Regions from separate parts of the Faecalispora anaeroviscerum genome, predicted to be linked through region 2. Evidence: riboswitches for the same ligand, from Rfam matches in the RefSeq annotation. Region 2 holds a riboswitch; the other holds the start of a gene.
What was found. Region 2 has a riboswitch for ZMP and ZTP ahead of pflB (formate C-acetyltransferase). Riboswitches for the same ligand answer to the same signal wherever they lie in the genome.

Region 1 (8,242 bases), 290 kb from region 2:
TTTATTATACTCTAAAAAAAATGCCGCGTCAAAATGGATTATGCAGTATCTGGTAAATTTATCGTAAACTTTCTGTGTCACTTTTCCTCTTCTATTCCTATTTTTGATTCATTTCTTTGAATCTTATTCAAAAACCTATATTTTTAATCAAATGGCAAAAGTGTCTCCCGGTGGAGCGGAAAGGAAAAAACTGCCTTTCAATTATGACGGAAGTGGAAAGAATCGCCTCAAAATAAGTACAGAATGTAAATACTGAGGGATACTTCTTGACAAAAAAATTTACGCTCGATATTATTGTATCAAGATAAAAAGTCAACCGGCAATCTTGTGACAGAAAAGAGGTGATCGGGCGTGTTGGAGAGAATCAGACGAGTAATGTATGGGCGCTATGGCGGTGACCAGCTGATGGTCGGCAGTCTGGTCGTTTATATGGTGTTTGTAATGGCTTCTCGGCTGACCCGTTTCTATCCGCTGACGCTAGTGGCCTATGTGATTTTCGGGTGGAGCATGTTCCGTATCCTGTCCCGAAACATTCCTCGCCGCTATGCGGAAAATCAGCTGTTTTTAAAATACTGGAACAAGGTGCCCGCGTGGTTCCGTTCCCAGCAGAAATATTTGCAGGACCATAAAATGTACCGTTATTTTAAGTGCCCCAAATGTAAGACCCGTCTTCGTGTACCGAAAGGGCGCGGTAAGATTGAAGTGACGTGCCCGGTGTGCAAGGCACAGTTTATCCGGAAATCCTGAGTTCTGCTTGGGAATTTCCGGCTTTTTTATCCATATAAATAAAGCGGCAGGGAACCCCCCCTGCCGCTCTTTTTGTTCAATCTTAGTCAATCATTTGGTGATAATACTTTTCCACCTTGGCCCAATCGACCACGCGGAAGAGGGCCTCCACATAATCGGTCCGCAGATTTTTGTACGTTAAATAGTAGGCGTGTTCCCATACGTCGATGCCGAAGATCGGCCGCCATTCGCCCCGGGTTTCCATAATCGGGTTATTCTGGTTCGCGCTTGCAGAGATCATCACATCTCCGCTGGAATTTGCGGAAAGCCACGCCCAGCCAGAGCCGAACTGGCCCACGGCTGCTGCCGCGAGCTTTTCCTTCATTACCTCAAAGCTGCCGAAGGTGCGGTCAATCGCCGCAGCCAGCTTGCCGCCGGGGGTACGCGGCCCGCTCGGAGAAAGCGTGTCAAAATACAGGTTGTGGTTGTAGTACCCGCCGCCGTTGTTACGTACCGCAGTCTGCAAAGCAGGGTCCTGAATCGTTTCCAAATGTGCCAGAATCTGTTCCATTGATTCCTCAGAAAGCTCCGGCAGGCGCTCTATCGCGGCATTCAGATTCTTGGTATATGTGGCGTGGTGCTTTGTATAATGGGTCACCATGGTCAGCTCGTCGATTGTGGGTTCCAGTGCGTTAAAATCATAAGAAAGCTTCACTTGCTCAAACACAAAAACACTTCCTTTCATTTATTAGTTAGCCTAGTATAACGTCTTTTTCGTTTCCGTACAAGCGTAAAAGCATTGTTCTAGCTTTTGCACCGTGCCGCCGGATATACAAAGTGCATGGAGTTTGCATGTATTTTTTGCCTTGCGAAAGCGGAGTGGCCATGCTACAATCTTATCATCACAAAGGAAAGGCAGGCCCGCAGATGGAAAAGAAAAATATGCTGGTCTTATTCGGTTCCCCGCGGCCCGGTGGCGCAACCGCGCGGCTGCTGCATGAATTTTTGCAAGAGGTAGATTCTGAATTCATTCGGGTAACGACGTTTGACGCATACCGGGGAAATTACCATCCCTGTATTGCCTGCGGATACTGTCAGACCCGCGAGGCATGTGTTTTCCCGGATTTGGACGAGTTTGACCGTGAACTGCGCGCTGCAGATTACCTGGTGATCGCGGCACCGGTCTATCATTTAAGCTTCCCCGCGCCGTGCAAGGCAGTGATGGATCGCTGGCAGCGGTATTTTGAAGCGCGGTTTTCCATGGGAATCCGCCCGCCGATTGAGAAGCCGAAAACAGCGGCTTTTTTAACCGCGTACGGCTCCGGAAACTCCGAAGGGGCACACATGATGACCCGCCAACTGGAGCTGGCATTTACTGTATTGAACACGAAGCTGGAACATGTGGTGGAGTGGCCGCATACGGATCAGACCGGTATTTCTGAGGTTCCGCCGGAGGTTATCGAAAAGGCGCATCAGGCGGCGCTTGCTATGACACGAAAAACATGATAAAATAATATATCAAAGCTATTTTTACGGGAGGCTTATTAGTATGTCAGGCCATTCAAAATGGAGTACCATTAAACGCAAGAAAGAGAAAATAGATGGTGCCAAAGCCAAAGTCTTTACTAAAATCGGACGCGAGCTTGCGGTAGCGGTGAAAGAGGGCGGAGGGCCGGACCCCAGATCCAATGCCAAGCTGAAGGACTGCATCGCAAAAGCGAAGGCCGCGAACGTGCCCAACGATAATATTGAGCGCATTATTAAAAAAGCGGCGGGCGACGGCGACGGCACCAAATATGAGAGCATCGTATATGAGGGCTACGGCCCCAACGGCGTGGCGGTGATTGTAGAGGCCCTGACGGATAACCGTAACCGCACCGCGGCGGATGTACGCCATTATTTCGATAAATTCGGTGGTAACCTCGGTACCAGCGGATGCGTTTCGTTCCTGTTCTCACAGAAAGGCGTTCTCGTAATCGAACGCGAAGGACTGTCGGAGGACACTGTGATGACCGACTGCCTGGAGGCTGGCGCCTCTGATTTTCAGGCGGATGACGATGTGTTTGAAATCTATACCGAGTCGGACGATTTCAGTGCCGTGCTTTCCGACCTGGAGGGCAAGGGCTATGAATTCGTTTCCGCTGAGGTCGAGATGGTTCCCACTACTTACACTGCGCTGACTGACCCAGATTCCATCACCAAAATGCAGCGTCTGCTCGATAACCTCGATGACAACGACGATGTGCAGAATGTGTGGCACAACTGGGAGAACGCGGACGACGCGGAATAAATTTAGAATAAAACTCTATTGATATGATATTTAGGCTTTTTCATATCAATAGAAAGCCAAAGGATAAGTTGATTATTTGCATAATAACCCTTGATGCGTGTGAAATGCAGGCTTCAAGGGTTTTTTATGCGGAAAAATAATAAGATAGAAAAGGTAGAAATCATTTTTTTCATTTCGCGTAGCATGGTCTTTCGTACACATGAAATTTATTATTACTTTTTAAAGGGAAGCTGTGTAAATATTGCTTCCAGTTTTCTTCTTGCTTCCTCGAACAATGCCTCATTACGAGTGGTGATTTCTTCTTCTCCAAAATAACGTTCCTCAATATATTTCGTATATCGAAGCTCTACCAGTATTCCCTCAAATCGTTCCCCAAATAGCTCACGGTAATTGCGAATGATGTGTCCGCCCATAATGGCATTATCCAGAACGGTATAGCCCTGTGCTGCAAAGCCCTTGTGGAGGCCTTGCAGGGTCTGTTCTGAGGAGGTCGCTCCGCGCCGGTTCGATAAATAGATATCCTGATCACCGCCATTTGCAAAATTAATGAAAAAACTATGTAGATCCAGTAAAAGGACCGACGGAAACACCTGCAGTTTCGCCCTTAGCAGATTTTCCAGCGCCCGGTGGTACGGCTGATAATATTGTGTGATCCGTTCATTGATTTCTTCCTCCTTCAGCGGAATCGCATACAGAGGACTGCCCTGCGTATTCTGCTGATAAACCACTGTGTTGCGATAATCTCCATCCTTTGCTCCTGCTGTTGGGCGGTTGACATCTACCACATACCGGCTTAAGTGGTTGACAATGGTTGTACAGCCCATTGCAGGAAGAAAGTCGTAAAGCTCCGGCAAAAACCAATCTGTGTTGGACAGGCATGCCATATTAAGCATGCGGCTTCTGATATGCGGGGGAACGAATGTCCCACTGTGAGGCAAATCAATTACCAGCGGAAATTGATGTCGATTTTCATTCAGAACCGTAAAATATTCCATAACAGCTTCCCCTTTTGCTTTCACTATTCAGATTTAAAAATAATAAAAGCCCACCAATCTAAGGCATATGCCCAGACGGTCGGCTCACCAATACTGCACTTCCCGTGGTCTGTTCCACTTCCGTCAGTTGTACAGTAATTTGATACTATCATTGAATCTCAATATTGTCAAATCTGACAGCATTTCAGGGAATTACAGAAAGCATTCGGCAGGAAACGAAAAGCAGAAAGGCTCCGCTGTTCCGGCGGAGCCCTCCTGCTTGGTTCAGAAGATTGTATATCCTGTGAGTTGCACTTGTAAGCAAATTGAATTGGCGTACCGTAGGGGAAGCATTCTGCCGGGAAAAATCATTCGGTAAAGCGCGACAGAAAGGTTTTGGTGCGCTCGTTGCGGGTGTGAGAGAAAATTTCATCCGGCGTGCCGTTTTCCAGAACCGTGCCGCCGTCCATGAAAATCACGTGGTCGGCCACGTCGTGGGCAAACTGCATTTCGTGTGTTACTACAACCATAGTCATGTGCTCTGCGGCCAGCTGACGCATGACCCGAAGAATTTCGCCTGTCAGCTCGGGGTCAAGAGCCGAGGTTGGTTCGTCAAAAAACAGGATTTCCGGATTCATGGCCAGCGCCCGGGCAATCGAAACCCGCTGCTGCTGCCCGCCGGAAAGTTGATATGGGTAAGCGTCCGCTTTTTCAGAGAGCCCCATTTTTTTCAGCAGCTCCATCGCGGTCGCGGTGGCTTGTTCACGGCTTTTCTGTAAAACGCGCACCGGCGCATCAGTAATGTTTTTCAGTACGCTGTAATGCGGGAACAGGTTGAAGTTTTGGAATACCAGCCCCAAGTGCAGACCGACTTTACGGCACTGCTCAGGGGAAGAATAGACAGCCTTCCCGTCAGGGCCGTTTTGTACCAATACGTCACCGCAGACGGAAATAAAGCCCGAATCCACGTTTTCCAGCTGCGCAATGCAACGCAGCAGCGTGCTTTTGCCTGAGCCGGACGGCCCGATAATGGCGAGCACCTCGCCCTGCTTCACCTCTAGAGAGATCCCCTTGAGGATTTCCTCTCCGTCAAAGCACTTTTTGATATCTGTTGCAGTCAAAATCGTCTGACTCATGGGAATCCCCTCCTTATTGGTAATAGCTTAGCCGGTTTTCCAGCACTGTGAATGCCCGGGTGACAATCCCGTTCATTACCAGGTAGAACAGCCCGGCGATCACCAGGGGAGTCATATCTACCGCACTCGCGACCCACTGGGAGGTAACCTTCAGCAGCTCCACAACGCCGATGACCTGTGCCAGAGAGGTGTCTTTTACCAGGGTAATAAATTCGTTCCCCATTGGGGGGATAATCCGCTTGATCACCTGTGGCAGAATAATATGAAAAAAGGACTGCGATTTGGTGTACCCCAAAACCTTCGCGGCCTCCAGCTGGCCCTTGGGAATAGATTCCAGCCCACCGCGGTAAATCTCAGCAAAATAAGCGGCGTAGTTCAGGGCAAACGCCAGCTCAGCAGCCAATACGCGATCTAGCTGGATTCCGAGGAGGGGCTTTAATGCGTAAAACATAAACAGCAGCTGCAGCATCAGTGGGGTACCGCGCATGATTAATATGTAGAAGCGCACGGGCAGATTGACGATTTTTAGTTTCGACATTCTGCCCAGTGCCACCAAAAGTCCCAAAGGAAGCGAGACAATCAGGGTGAAAAAGAAGATTTGCAGAGACATCAGCGTTGCTGTAAACATCTCTGTTAATAGCACCTGATAATTCATAACTAAGACCTCCGGGACCAATTTCGGAGACGGTTTTTATTTCACGTCTACCGTTGTCACATCTTCGCCGAACCATTTTTCAGAAATGGTTTTCATTGTGCCGTCCTTCGCCATTGCGCGCAGGGTTTCGTCAATCTTGTCCTTCAGCGCAGAGTCGTTTTTACGCATGCCGACCACATAATCTTCAGAAGCCAGAGAGATTACCGTTCCACCATCTTCCAGAATGCGGAATGCGCCGGGCTGATTCTTCAGGTAGAAACGTGCGACTACCTCATCAATCGAGATCGCGTCAATCGTGCCGTTCTGAATTTCCAGAATGGCCTTGGTGTAGTCGTCGATTTGTACGACCTGCTTCAAGGAGCTTTTGAAATCCTTGTTTTCCACTGCGTTCAGCGCTGCTTCAGCAGAAGAATCGCTCTGTACGCCGATAATCTTGCCGCTCAAATCCTTGAGAGACTGGTAGTTGGAATCTGTCTTGACCAGAATAATCTGATTATTGCTCATATAGGGAATGCTCAAAGCCATCGCCTCGGCCCGTTCGGGAGTTTTGCTGAAGCCGTTCCACAGGCAGTCTACATTACCATTGTCCAGCTCGGCCTGCTTGTTGCTCCAGTCAATCGGCTGAAGCTTCAGCTGCACGCCAAGGCGCTTGCAGGCTTCTTTGGCCAAGTCGATATCGAAGCCGATCAGTTCGCCGGTTTTAGTGTCTTTATAGCCCATCGGGGGGAATGCGTCGTCCAGTCCAATAACCAGAGTACCTGCTTTTTCTACCTTGCTCCAGGATTCGTCTGCGCCGGCTGCTGAGGAAGCCGACTGATTTCCCTGTCCGCAGGCAGTCATGCCCACCGATACTGTAAGAGCAAGGAAAAGAGCCAGTAATTTTTTCATAATAACAGTCCTTCCGATTTTGATCACATTTTCTTCACTTTAGCGTAGTAGCGTTAGAAAGTATTCGCGATAACGTTTTTTATTTTACTCGATTCATTTAAAAAAGTAAAGTGGTTTTGAAAAGTCTATGCAAAGTATGCAAAAAGCTTCCGGATTTGCCGGAAGCTTTCAGAGCATAATTAGCCTTGACAAAAAGCGCGCGCGGCCCCTTTGCGGAGAAGTTCCGCTGGTGCCGTGCTCCTGATGAATCACCGGGGAAAATAAGAACCTCACGCAGTTCACGGCAGTAAGCTGCCGGTGGCTGGGGGAACCTTTATCCTCGGGCGTGAGGATGCCTCCGTTTGAGGATAAAGGGTTCTAATTCTCGTTATCAGTTAAAGTAGCTGCGGTTGCGTGCTGCCTGCCCGTGCTGTGTCACATTGTTCGCTATGTCAAAGCGGATGGAAATGTGATTCAGTACGGTAGAGCCGCTCAGCACATCTACTACAACATAGCAGGTGCCGGGGGTTTTTCCCGTTACGCGGTAATTGCCGTTGGCCAGCCTCCGCACGGTGGCAATCCCGGTGCGGCTGGAATAAACGTTGATGGTTTTCGTGTAGGCGTTTCCGGCAAGGGCAACGCCAATATCGTAGATGTTGCCGGGAGCCATGGTATAGGTGTTCGTGTCGATCATCACAGAGCCGGTGTACTGTACTCCGTTGTAGGTCAGATCAGTATTGGTGGTTGAGCCGGTATTGGTTCCGGTATTCGCTCCGGCGGGAATGTCGGAGGAGGTATCGCTGGTCAGCTTAAAGGTATACCCTTTGCTGCTTGCGTATGCGCGCACATACGAATCGGTGGAGCCGCGCAGCGTGGTGTTGTCCCCGAACACGCTCTTGCCGATGTCCTGTACACTGTCCGGAACAACGAGGGTATAGAGCTTTGAGCAGTCATAGAATACACCGTCGCCGATTCCCTTCAGGCCGTCCTCTATCGTAACGGAGCTGAGCAGCTGATCGTAAGCAAACAGATCATCCTCCAGAGTTCCGAGTTCTGCGGGAATATTCACGGACTGCAGGCGTGAGCAGTAAGAGAACGAGCCCTCTCCCAGAGTGGAAAGATACTGGGGGAGCTTAACGGAAGTTAGGTTGACACAGTAAGCAAACGCTTCTGATTTTATCTCTTCCAGCAGAGTGGGCAGCGAAACGCTTGCCAGCGCGCGGCAATTGTAAAACGCGCGTTCTCCAATCGAATAGAGCGAACGCGGAAAAGTTACACTCGTTAAAGCAGTGCAGTTAAAAAAGGTTTTTTCCGGCAGTTCCTCCATGCCGTCCGGCAGGGTTGCGCTTTTCAGTGCCGTGCAGTAGCTAAAGACGGAATCGTCCATCTCTGAAATGGTGCGGGGAAGAGAAACAGAGGTCAACGCCTTGCAGTAGCTGAACGCTTCCTGCCCGAGCGTAGTAAGGCCGCTGCGGAAGCTGACGCTCGTGAGCTTGGAGCAGTAGCTGAATGCGTTTGCTTCAATAGTTTTTACATCCGGTGGGATCGATATACTTGTAATGCCGGAATTATAGAAGGCCGCGTCCTCAATCGT
Region 2 (8,242 bases):
TTCACCCCGACAGCAGCGGCGTCGATCTTGCCGCCATGAAACAGCTTACGAGTATATTCCTCTAATCATAAAAGAGCAGCGGCCACAGTATAACCTGTGGCCGCTGCTCTTTCTTCCCGTTGAAGCTCTGCAAACCGGGAAAGGAATTACGTTCGGCTTTCCGCCAACGAGGCGATTCTCTCGGTAAGACCGGCCTCATACCCCGGGACAGCGCCGCTATGAGAAGCGACATAGGCGCCAAGATGGTTCCCGGCCTTTACCGCGGATACCATGTTCCCCGTATGTAAATACACGTACAGAAACGCGGCGGAAAATGCATCCCCAGCGCCGACGGTATCCGCAACCTGTACCCGCTGGCCGGGAACATCGAGCCGGATCTCGCGTGTATACGCCAATACCCCCTGCGCCCCTTTGGTAACCAGGCAGATTTGCAGCTCCGGGTAGTGAGCAAACAACCGGGAAACAGGGTCCTCCCCTAAATTGAGCATTTGCCGAAGCACCGCCAGTTCCTCGTCATTCAGCTTTAAAATCGTGCAATGGCTGAGCGAATAGAGGAGAATCTCCTCTGTATAAAAGCCGTCGCGCAGGTTAATATCGAGAAAGCGAACGGAGAACGGCACGCTTTCAATCAACTGATGAAGCGTACTGCGGCTCCCGGGCGAGCGCTGAGCCATGGTACCGAAAAAGAGAGCATCATAGCCACCTTGCCCAATGTGCAACAGCTCCTGCGGGGAAAGAGCAATATGATCATAAGCTACGTTTTCCATAATGTGATAGCTGGGGATGCCGCTGCCGTCCACAGCTACCTGCACCTGGCCTGTTGGCCGGTTGCTCCGACCGATCAGAGCAGTATTCACGCCAAAGCCATGAAGCAGAGAAATGGCGTTGTCCCCCAGCTCATCCTGACCGACGCAAGACAGCAAAGAGCTGCCGGCCCCCAGCCTTGCCAAATGGGCAGCGGAGTTTGCCGGCCCGCCGCCAATAAAGGTACCGTTTGGGAATCTGTCAAACAACACCTCTCCAAACAACAGCACCCGGCTGTGTCCGCGCTTTTGAGAGTTGGAATGTATCATAATGTTTTGCCGTCCTGTCTCTGTTATAGTCAATCCACTTTAAAACCGGCTTGCTCTTTCCATTCGCATTTCGTTATGGGCACCGTTGTCCCACCTTCCAATAAGGTGACATCGTGAACGTGATCGATTTTCCCCACTTCTTTATGCTCAATCTGAAGAACCAGAGCGTTTACAATCGAATGCGAAAGCGCGGAACAGTCCTGACAAACCGTTGTCAGCCTTGGATAGGTAAGCCCCGCAAGCTCCGAGCCGCCATAGCCAACGATCTTCAGGTCCTCCGGCACGCGGATACCGTACAGTTGTGCCGTCTGCAGAATTCTGGCCGCAATGGAATCTACCGCAAAAACACCGTCTATATTGGAATTACTGGAAAGCACTTCTTGAATGGCCTTACTGTATTTTCCAAAACAAAACTCCGTTTTTTTTAGTTCAATTGTGGAACACCGAACGCCATTCTTTTTCAGCATTTTCTGAAATGCCGTGTGCCGTTCCAGCAAGGCAGTCTTCATACGGCGGTCCCCCATAACCTGCACCACATTTTTACAGCCGTTTTCCATCAGCTTTCGTGCGGCCAGCTCACCGCCCATTTGGTGATTCGAAGAAACATTTGGAATCCGATCCCCCAGCTTCCTGTCGATGGAAACCATCGGGAGCGTCGCTTTCAAATAATCTGAAACGTCCAGCGCATGGCTGCCCACAATGATGCCGTCCGCCTTATTCTGGCGCAGCATTGCCATGTATTCCTTTTCTTTGCTTGCTTTCTCAATTGTGTTGCACAAGATCATTTTGTAGCCGCAATGATTCAGATCCATCTCAATATGCTTCGTGAGGCGCGCAAAAAAAGGATGGCTGATATCCGGTATGAGCAGTCCAACCATAAACGTTCGCTTTAGATATAGATTCCGCGCAATCTGATTCGGACAATAATTCAGCTCATCAATAGCCTGATACACCCTTTGGTACATTTCCTCCGATATATATCCACGCTTATTCAGCACGCGGGAAACCGTTGTTACCGATACCTCTGCCTTTTTGGCCACATCTTTAATCCCTGCCATATTGACCCTCAAATCCTTCTTTGGTAAAACCCTGTATTCTTGAGCTGCCAGACCTGCAATATGCAACAGATCAGCCTGTCAACCGTTTAAATTCGATTCTTTGAATCGCCGCTTCTGATTGATCAACCCTTTCAGGATTTTTCCTCATGACAAATCATTATTATCATATAACAATTTTTCCTATTTTTCAACAAAATACCGGTGTTTCCGCCAATATTGATTCCGAACATGGCAGCACCCACACCCGATCCTATCCCAGCTTTCATCGGGATTCTATTTTCCATGTGGCAAAAAAGCGCTTGGGCCATGAAGCCCTGGTATTTTTAAAACGATGTTGATAAGAACTTCCGGATGCGGCCCAAGGTGCCCATGTTAGCGTTTGGTTTTTGAACAAAACAACAAATTCCCGGAAGGCGATCAGAACGCCTTCCGGGAATTCATTGTATATAGGATTTCGTTTTATGGGAAAACCGTTGGAACGCCCGCCTCAATGCTTCGGTACAGCTCCTGTATTTTCGCGTCCGTACATTCCTCAAAATTTCGAAGCGGAAATTCAAGCTTCATGGCCTCGTATTTGCTGATGCAGTATTTGCGAAACGGCAGCAGCTCAAGCCTCTGAAGATTTGTGTACCGGGCAGCCAATTCTGCTGTTTTCAGAATATGTTCCTCGCTGTCGGTAAGTTCCGGAACCACGACATGCCGAATCCACAATGGCACCCCAAGCTCTTCCGTCTGCTTTAAAAAGCGCAGCACCTGATCCATATTTCCCCGGGCATAGTGAAGGTAATCCGCTTCATTGGAAAATTTAAGGTCACAGAGAACCAAATCGGTGTGGAGCAGCACAGAACGGGCCCCCTCAGGGTCACCGATCCCGGCGGTATCCAGCGCAGTATGAATTCCCTCGCGGTGGAGGCGGCGAAACAAGTCAGAAACAAATCCCCATTGCAGCAACGGTTCTCCGCCTGAAACAGTCACTCCGCCGGACGTGGCAAAATAAGATTTGTAACGCAGAACCTTCTCTACCACCTCATCAACGGTGTACTCCGTGCCGCTGGTCAGGCTCCAAGTATCGGGGTTGTGGCAATAAGCACAGCGCAAAGTACACCCCTGCAGAAAAATGACAAAGCGGAGCCCGGGGCCGTCTACCGCGCCCAGACTTTGAAAGGAATGAACCCGACCCTTCATTACATTACCTCGTGGAAGGTACGCGAAATCACTTCGCGCTGCTGTTCCTTTGAGAGCTTGTGAAAATTCACGGCATAGCCAGATACGCGGATGGTGAGATTGGGATAGCGCTCCGGATGCTCATAGGCTTCCATCAGGGTTTCTCTATTTAACACATTGACATTGATGTGGTGTGCCTTTTGCAGAAAGTAGCCATTCAAAATGGAAACCAGATTCGCGTGGCGCTCCTCGTCGCTATGCCCCAGTGCCTGCGGGATGATTGAGAAAGTGTTGGAGATTCCGTCCTTGCAGACATCATAAGAGAGCTTTGCGACAGAATTCAGGGATGCGAGCGCGCCGTTTTTCTCGCGGTTATGCATGGGGTTTGCGCCAGGAGCAAACGGCTCGCCGGCCTTTCTCCCATCGGGCGTTGCCCCGGTCTTTTTGCCGTAAACCACGTTGGAGGTAATGGTCAGAATAGAGAGCGTGTGCTCGGCGTTGCGGTAGGTCGGATTCTTCTGAAGTGCCTCAAAGAACAGCCTGACCTGCTCCTGCGCGATGGAATCGACGCGGTCGTCATCATTGCCGTAAGCCGGATATTCACCGACTGTTTCAAAGCCTGTGATCAGCCCGCTCTCGTCGCGAATGCACCTGACCTTTGCGTACTTGGTAGCGGAAAGCGAATCGGCCAAAACGGAAAGCCCCGCAATTCCAAACGCCATAAAGCGGTGTACATCGGTGTCATGCAGCGCCATCTGCGTTTTTTCATAGGCATATTTGTCGTGCATATAATGGATGATATTCATTGCACTCACATAGGTTTTCGCCAGCCAGTCGCGGTAAAAGGCCATGCCATCCAGAACCGTTTTGTAATCGAGGTACTCTCCCTCATAGGGAGTTTTGGCCGGGGCGATCTGCTTCCCGCTCTTCTCATCTCGGCCGCCGTTCAGGCTCATGAGCAGGAGCTTTGCCAGGTTTGCCCGCGCGCCGAAGAACTGCATGTCCTTCCCCAGGCGCATCGCCGAAACACAGCAGGCAATTCCATAATCATCGCCGAATTTAGGGCGCATAATGTCGTCGTTCTCATACTGAATGGCATCCGTTTCACAGGAAGCCTTCGCGGCAAAGCGCTTGAAGTCCTCCGGCAGATGGTCAGACCACAAAACGGTGAGGTTGGGTTCCGCCGACGCACCCAGATTATACAGCGTATGAAGCATGCGGAAGGAGCTTTTGGTTACCAGAGTTCGGCCGTCCTCCCCCATGCCGCCGACCGATTCCGTAATCCACATCGGGTCGCCCGCAAACAGCTCGTTGTACTCCGGTGTGCGCAGGTGGCGCGCCATACGAAGCTTCATCACAAAATCATCGAAAATTTCCTGCGCCTGCTGCTCCGTGATAAGGCCGTTTTTCAGGTCGCGTTCAAAGTAAATGTCAAGGAATGTGCTGACGCGGCCGAGGCTCATCGCCGCGCCGTTCTGCTCCTTGATCGAGCCGAGGTAGCCGAAATACAGCCATTGCACCGCTTCTTTGGCATTTTCTGCGGGCCTTGAAAGATCAAAGCCATACAGAGCGGCCATGTCCTTCAGGTACCCCAAAAATGTGATCTGCTGATACAGCTCCTCCAGCTGGCGGATATGATCCGCATCCATAACACCCTCGCCGATTTTCGCCTTGTCCTTTTTCTTTTCCTCAATCAGCCGGTCCACCCCGTAGAGCGCGACTCTGCGATAATCGCCGATAATGCGCCCTCTTCCGTACGCGTCCGGCAGGCCGGTGATGATGCCGCAGTGCCGGGCCGCACGAATCTCATCGGTATAGGCGCGAAAAACACCTTCATTATGGGTGGTTCGGTACTGAAACTCCTTCTCCACCTCCGGAGAAAGCTGATACCCGTAAGCTTCACACGCCTTGCGCGTCATGTTCAGCCCGCCGAAAGGGTTCACACCACGCCGCAGCGGGCGATCAGTCTGCAAACCCACAATGATTTCCTGATCCTTGTCCAGATAGCCGGGATTATAGCTGGTCAATGAGGTAACGGTTCGCGTATCGATGTCGAGAACGCCGCCGAATTCCTGCTCCATCTCCAGCAGGTGATTCAGCTTTTTCATCAACGCGTTTGTTCTCTCCGTTGCCGGGGTCAGGAACTCCGCACCGCCCTCATACGGCGTATAGTTCGTCTGAATAAAATTCCGAACGTCGATCTCCGTTTCCCAGTTTCCGCCGTGAAACTCGTTCCATGCCTGTGCCTTCATAAGCTCTCCTTTTGTTTCAAGGCATTCGGCTTTCCCTGTACCGCCATTTTCAAAACAAAAAAGGGCGGCACTTGGTAAAAACCAAAATGCTGCCCAGACGGTCGGCTGAAGATACAGCTTTTATTCCCCTGTGGTTTGATCTCCACATTACCCGTCAGTCATAAAAGCCTGTTTAATTGTGTTTTCATTATAGAAGATGCGGGGAGCATCTGTCAACAGGTAAATCACATTTTTTCTTACCCACAAAAATGTGCAATAGCAGCTTCTGAATTTTGTGTTTTATTACAATCAACCGTACTGCTGGCAAGCAGTTACCAAGTAACAGCTAGTACGTCCTTTCAGAGATAAGAATATTGGGATCTAATCATATCATCCCCTTTATTGTGTTGTAATTAAGCCATACCTTCGAACATTCTCCCTCTTCGTTCGCTAAACACTAAATAGAAGCATTTTAGAACCATACGCAACAATAAAAAGCCACAAACCCGCATTGCTGCTGGATTTGTGGCTTTGTGTTTTTTATTCCCACTCGCCGAGTTAATCTCGTTTCTAAACTTTTCTGTTTAGATATTTTGATTCCATTTGATACGATATAGCTTCAGCTATCTTTATCCTAACGGGTTGCCGAACTTTTGCTATCAAAAATCTATCAGGGTGTGTCTATCGCAGGTCGCATTCACTGTGCTCTTGCAAGGGGCTTGCGGGTTGGGCGGATGCTATTGTGAATGCTTATACTTGCTCTCTTGGGGTACAATCTGAACGATCTTGCCTGTATTATTCATAGTGCAAGGATTCCCCATGTATCTCCAAATCAAAAACTTTCAACCTCTGCGGATTCAAGGAAGCTCTGGCAAACCAAGTTCCTTCAGGAACTGATTGTGCTTTGCCTTTGCTTTTTTTATAGCTTCTTCAGTTTCATCAAGATTCTTTTTTACTGTTGCAAGATCAATAATCACTTCTTTCTCAGCAGTACTCACATATCTTGATATGTTTAGATTGAAGCCGTTCTTTTCAATCTCTTCCATTGACACACGGCGCGAATATTTTTTATCGTCTTCTTTGCGGAACTGATAGGTCTCTACGATTCTGTCGATGTGTTCAGGCAATAAGACATTTTGTCGTTTCCCTTTTTCGAAATACTCACTCGCATTAATAAACAACACATCGTCCGGTCTCTTGCACTTTTTCAAGACAAGAATGCAAACCGGGATGCCCGTTGAGAAAAAGAGGTTTGAAGGCAATCCGATAATCGTGTCGATGTTTCCATCCGTGAGTAGTTTCTTTCTAATTTTCTCTTCTGCACCGCCACGGAACAAAACGCCATGGGGCAAAATGATTGCCATCGTGCCGTTATCACTTAAAAAGTGAAATCCATGTAACAGAAAAGCAAAGTCAGCCGCAGATTTCGGAGCAAGGCCGTAGCTTTTAAAGCGGAAATCTTCGGACATCTCTTCGGTTGGTTCCCAGCGGTAGCTGAACGGTGGATTTGCAACGACTGCATCGCATTCCAATTTTTTGGCTGGATTCATCTCGTTCAAGATATCCCAGTCATTTGTCAACGAATCTCCGTGAAAGATTTGAAACGCTGTACTCTTAAATCCATGAAGAAGCATATTCATACGTGCAAGGTTATACGTTGTGACATTTTTTTCTTGTCCATATATCTGGCTAATGCTATTTGGATCAAGATGTTCTTTTACATTTATTAGCAAGGAAGCTGAACCACAGGCAAAGTCTAGTAAGTTGTTAATTCTCGCCCGTTTGCCTGAACTAGGGTTATGACTGTCAAGGATGACAATGCGAGAAAGAATGGTCGATACCTGTTGTGGAGTATAAAACTCTCCGGCTTTTTTTCCTGAACCTGCTGCAAATTGACCAATCAAGTATTCATAAGCATTTCCCAAGAGATCAGTTTCGTCGGTGAATTTAGAAAGGCCCTCAGCAATTTCAGTTATAATTGTACACAGCATGGAATTTCGCGCCGGATAATTCTTTCCCAGTTTCTCAGAGTCGAGATTAACCTCAGAAAATAGACCCTGAAACGCACTGTCAAAGGACTCGTTTTCAATAAACTTAAAACCAGCTTGTAAAGTCTTTAAAAGGTCATCACTCTGTGTGCGTGCTAATTCGCAAATGTTGCTCCAAAGATAATGAGGCTTAATCACATAATGAAGCTTGCGGCGCATTTGTTTTTCAAGCATAGCCACATCGTCAGGGTTTTTGGCGTACCAAACCAACAGCGGTGTCAAAGCTGTTGTCTCTGGAGCATGGCCATTATCTCCAGCAAGTATTTCCTTTGCACGTTCTTCTAGCCGCTCCATGCTAAAAAAGTCAGAGAAATTTACAGCAGTAGCATGCTTGTTTTCCTTTTCTGATTTGAGGGCGTTAACATACTCTTCACATTGCAAATAATCGCCGCCAAGTTCTTTCTTTGCGGCATCCTCGTAGTTGTCGGAAAGGTAGCGCAGGAAGAGGAACGACAACATATAGTCGCGGAAATCATCAGGGTTCATCGCCCCGCGCAGTTTGTCGGCTATTGCCCATAGGGTTGCGCCTAATTGTTTTTGCTGTGTATCATTCATTCTTGCGCCTCCTATTCATCACCAAACAATTCGGTGTTGAATTTGTAAGTTTCTAAAAATCCATCCAGAATTTCTTTGAAAATTCTCTTGTTGTCCTCAACCATTTCAACGGG

Region 1: linked by a shared signal. The riboswitch ahead of QOS46_RS06270 (N-formylglutamate amidohydrolase) and the one ahead of pflB (formate C-acetyltransferase) in region 2 are both predicted to bind ZMP and ZTP.

Annotation. Positions count from the first base shown of each region.
Region 1 covers NZ_CANOOQ010000001.1:1,263,801-1,272,042, reverse strand. The annotation lists gene QOS46_RS06290 (hypothetical protein) at 355-747, shown strand; gene QOS46_RS06285 (superoxide dismutase) at 830-1,453, opposite strand; gene QOS46_RS06280 (flavodoxin family protein) at 1,654-2,232, shown strand; gene QOS46_RS06275 (YebC/PmpR family DNA-binding transcriptional regulator) at 2,276-3,016, shown strand; gene QOS46_RS06270 (N-formylglutamate amidohydrolase) at 3,229-4,011, opposite strand; ZMP/ZTP riboswitch at 4,074-4,152, opposite strand; gene QOS46_RS06265 (amino acid ABC transporter ATP-binding protein) at 4,359-5,126, opposite strand; gene QOS46_RS06260 (amino acid ABC transporter permease) at 5,140-5,781, opposite strand; gene QOS46_RS06255 (amino acid ABC transporter substrate-binding protein) at 5,818-6,669, opposite strand; gene QOS46_RS06250 (leucine-rich repeat domain-containing protein) at 7,040-8,242, opposite strand, start outside.
Region 2 covers NZ_CANOOQ010000001.1:1,557,095-1,565,336, forward strand. The annotation lists gene QOS46_RS07820 (carbohydrate kinase family protein) at 147-1,073, opposite strand; gene QOS46_RS07825 (LacI family DNA-binding transcriptional regulator) at 1,103-2,131, opposite strand; gene pflA (pyruvate formate-lyase-activating protein) at 2,591-3,316, opposite strand; gene pflB (formate C-acetyltransferase) at 3,316-5,547, opposite strand; ZMP/ZTP riboswitch at 5,632-5,719, opposite strand; gene QOS46_RS07840 (type I restriction-modification system subunit M) at 6,384-8,129, opposite strand; gene QOS46_RS07845 (AAA family ATPase) at 8,141-8,242, opposite strand, start outside.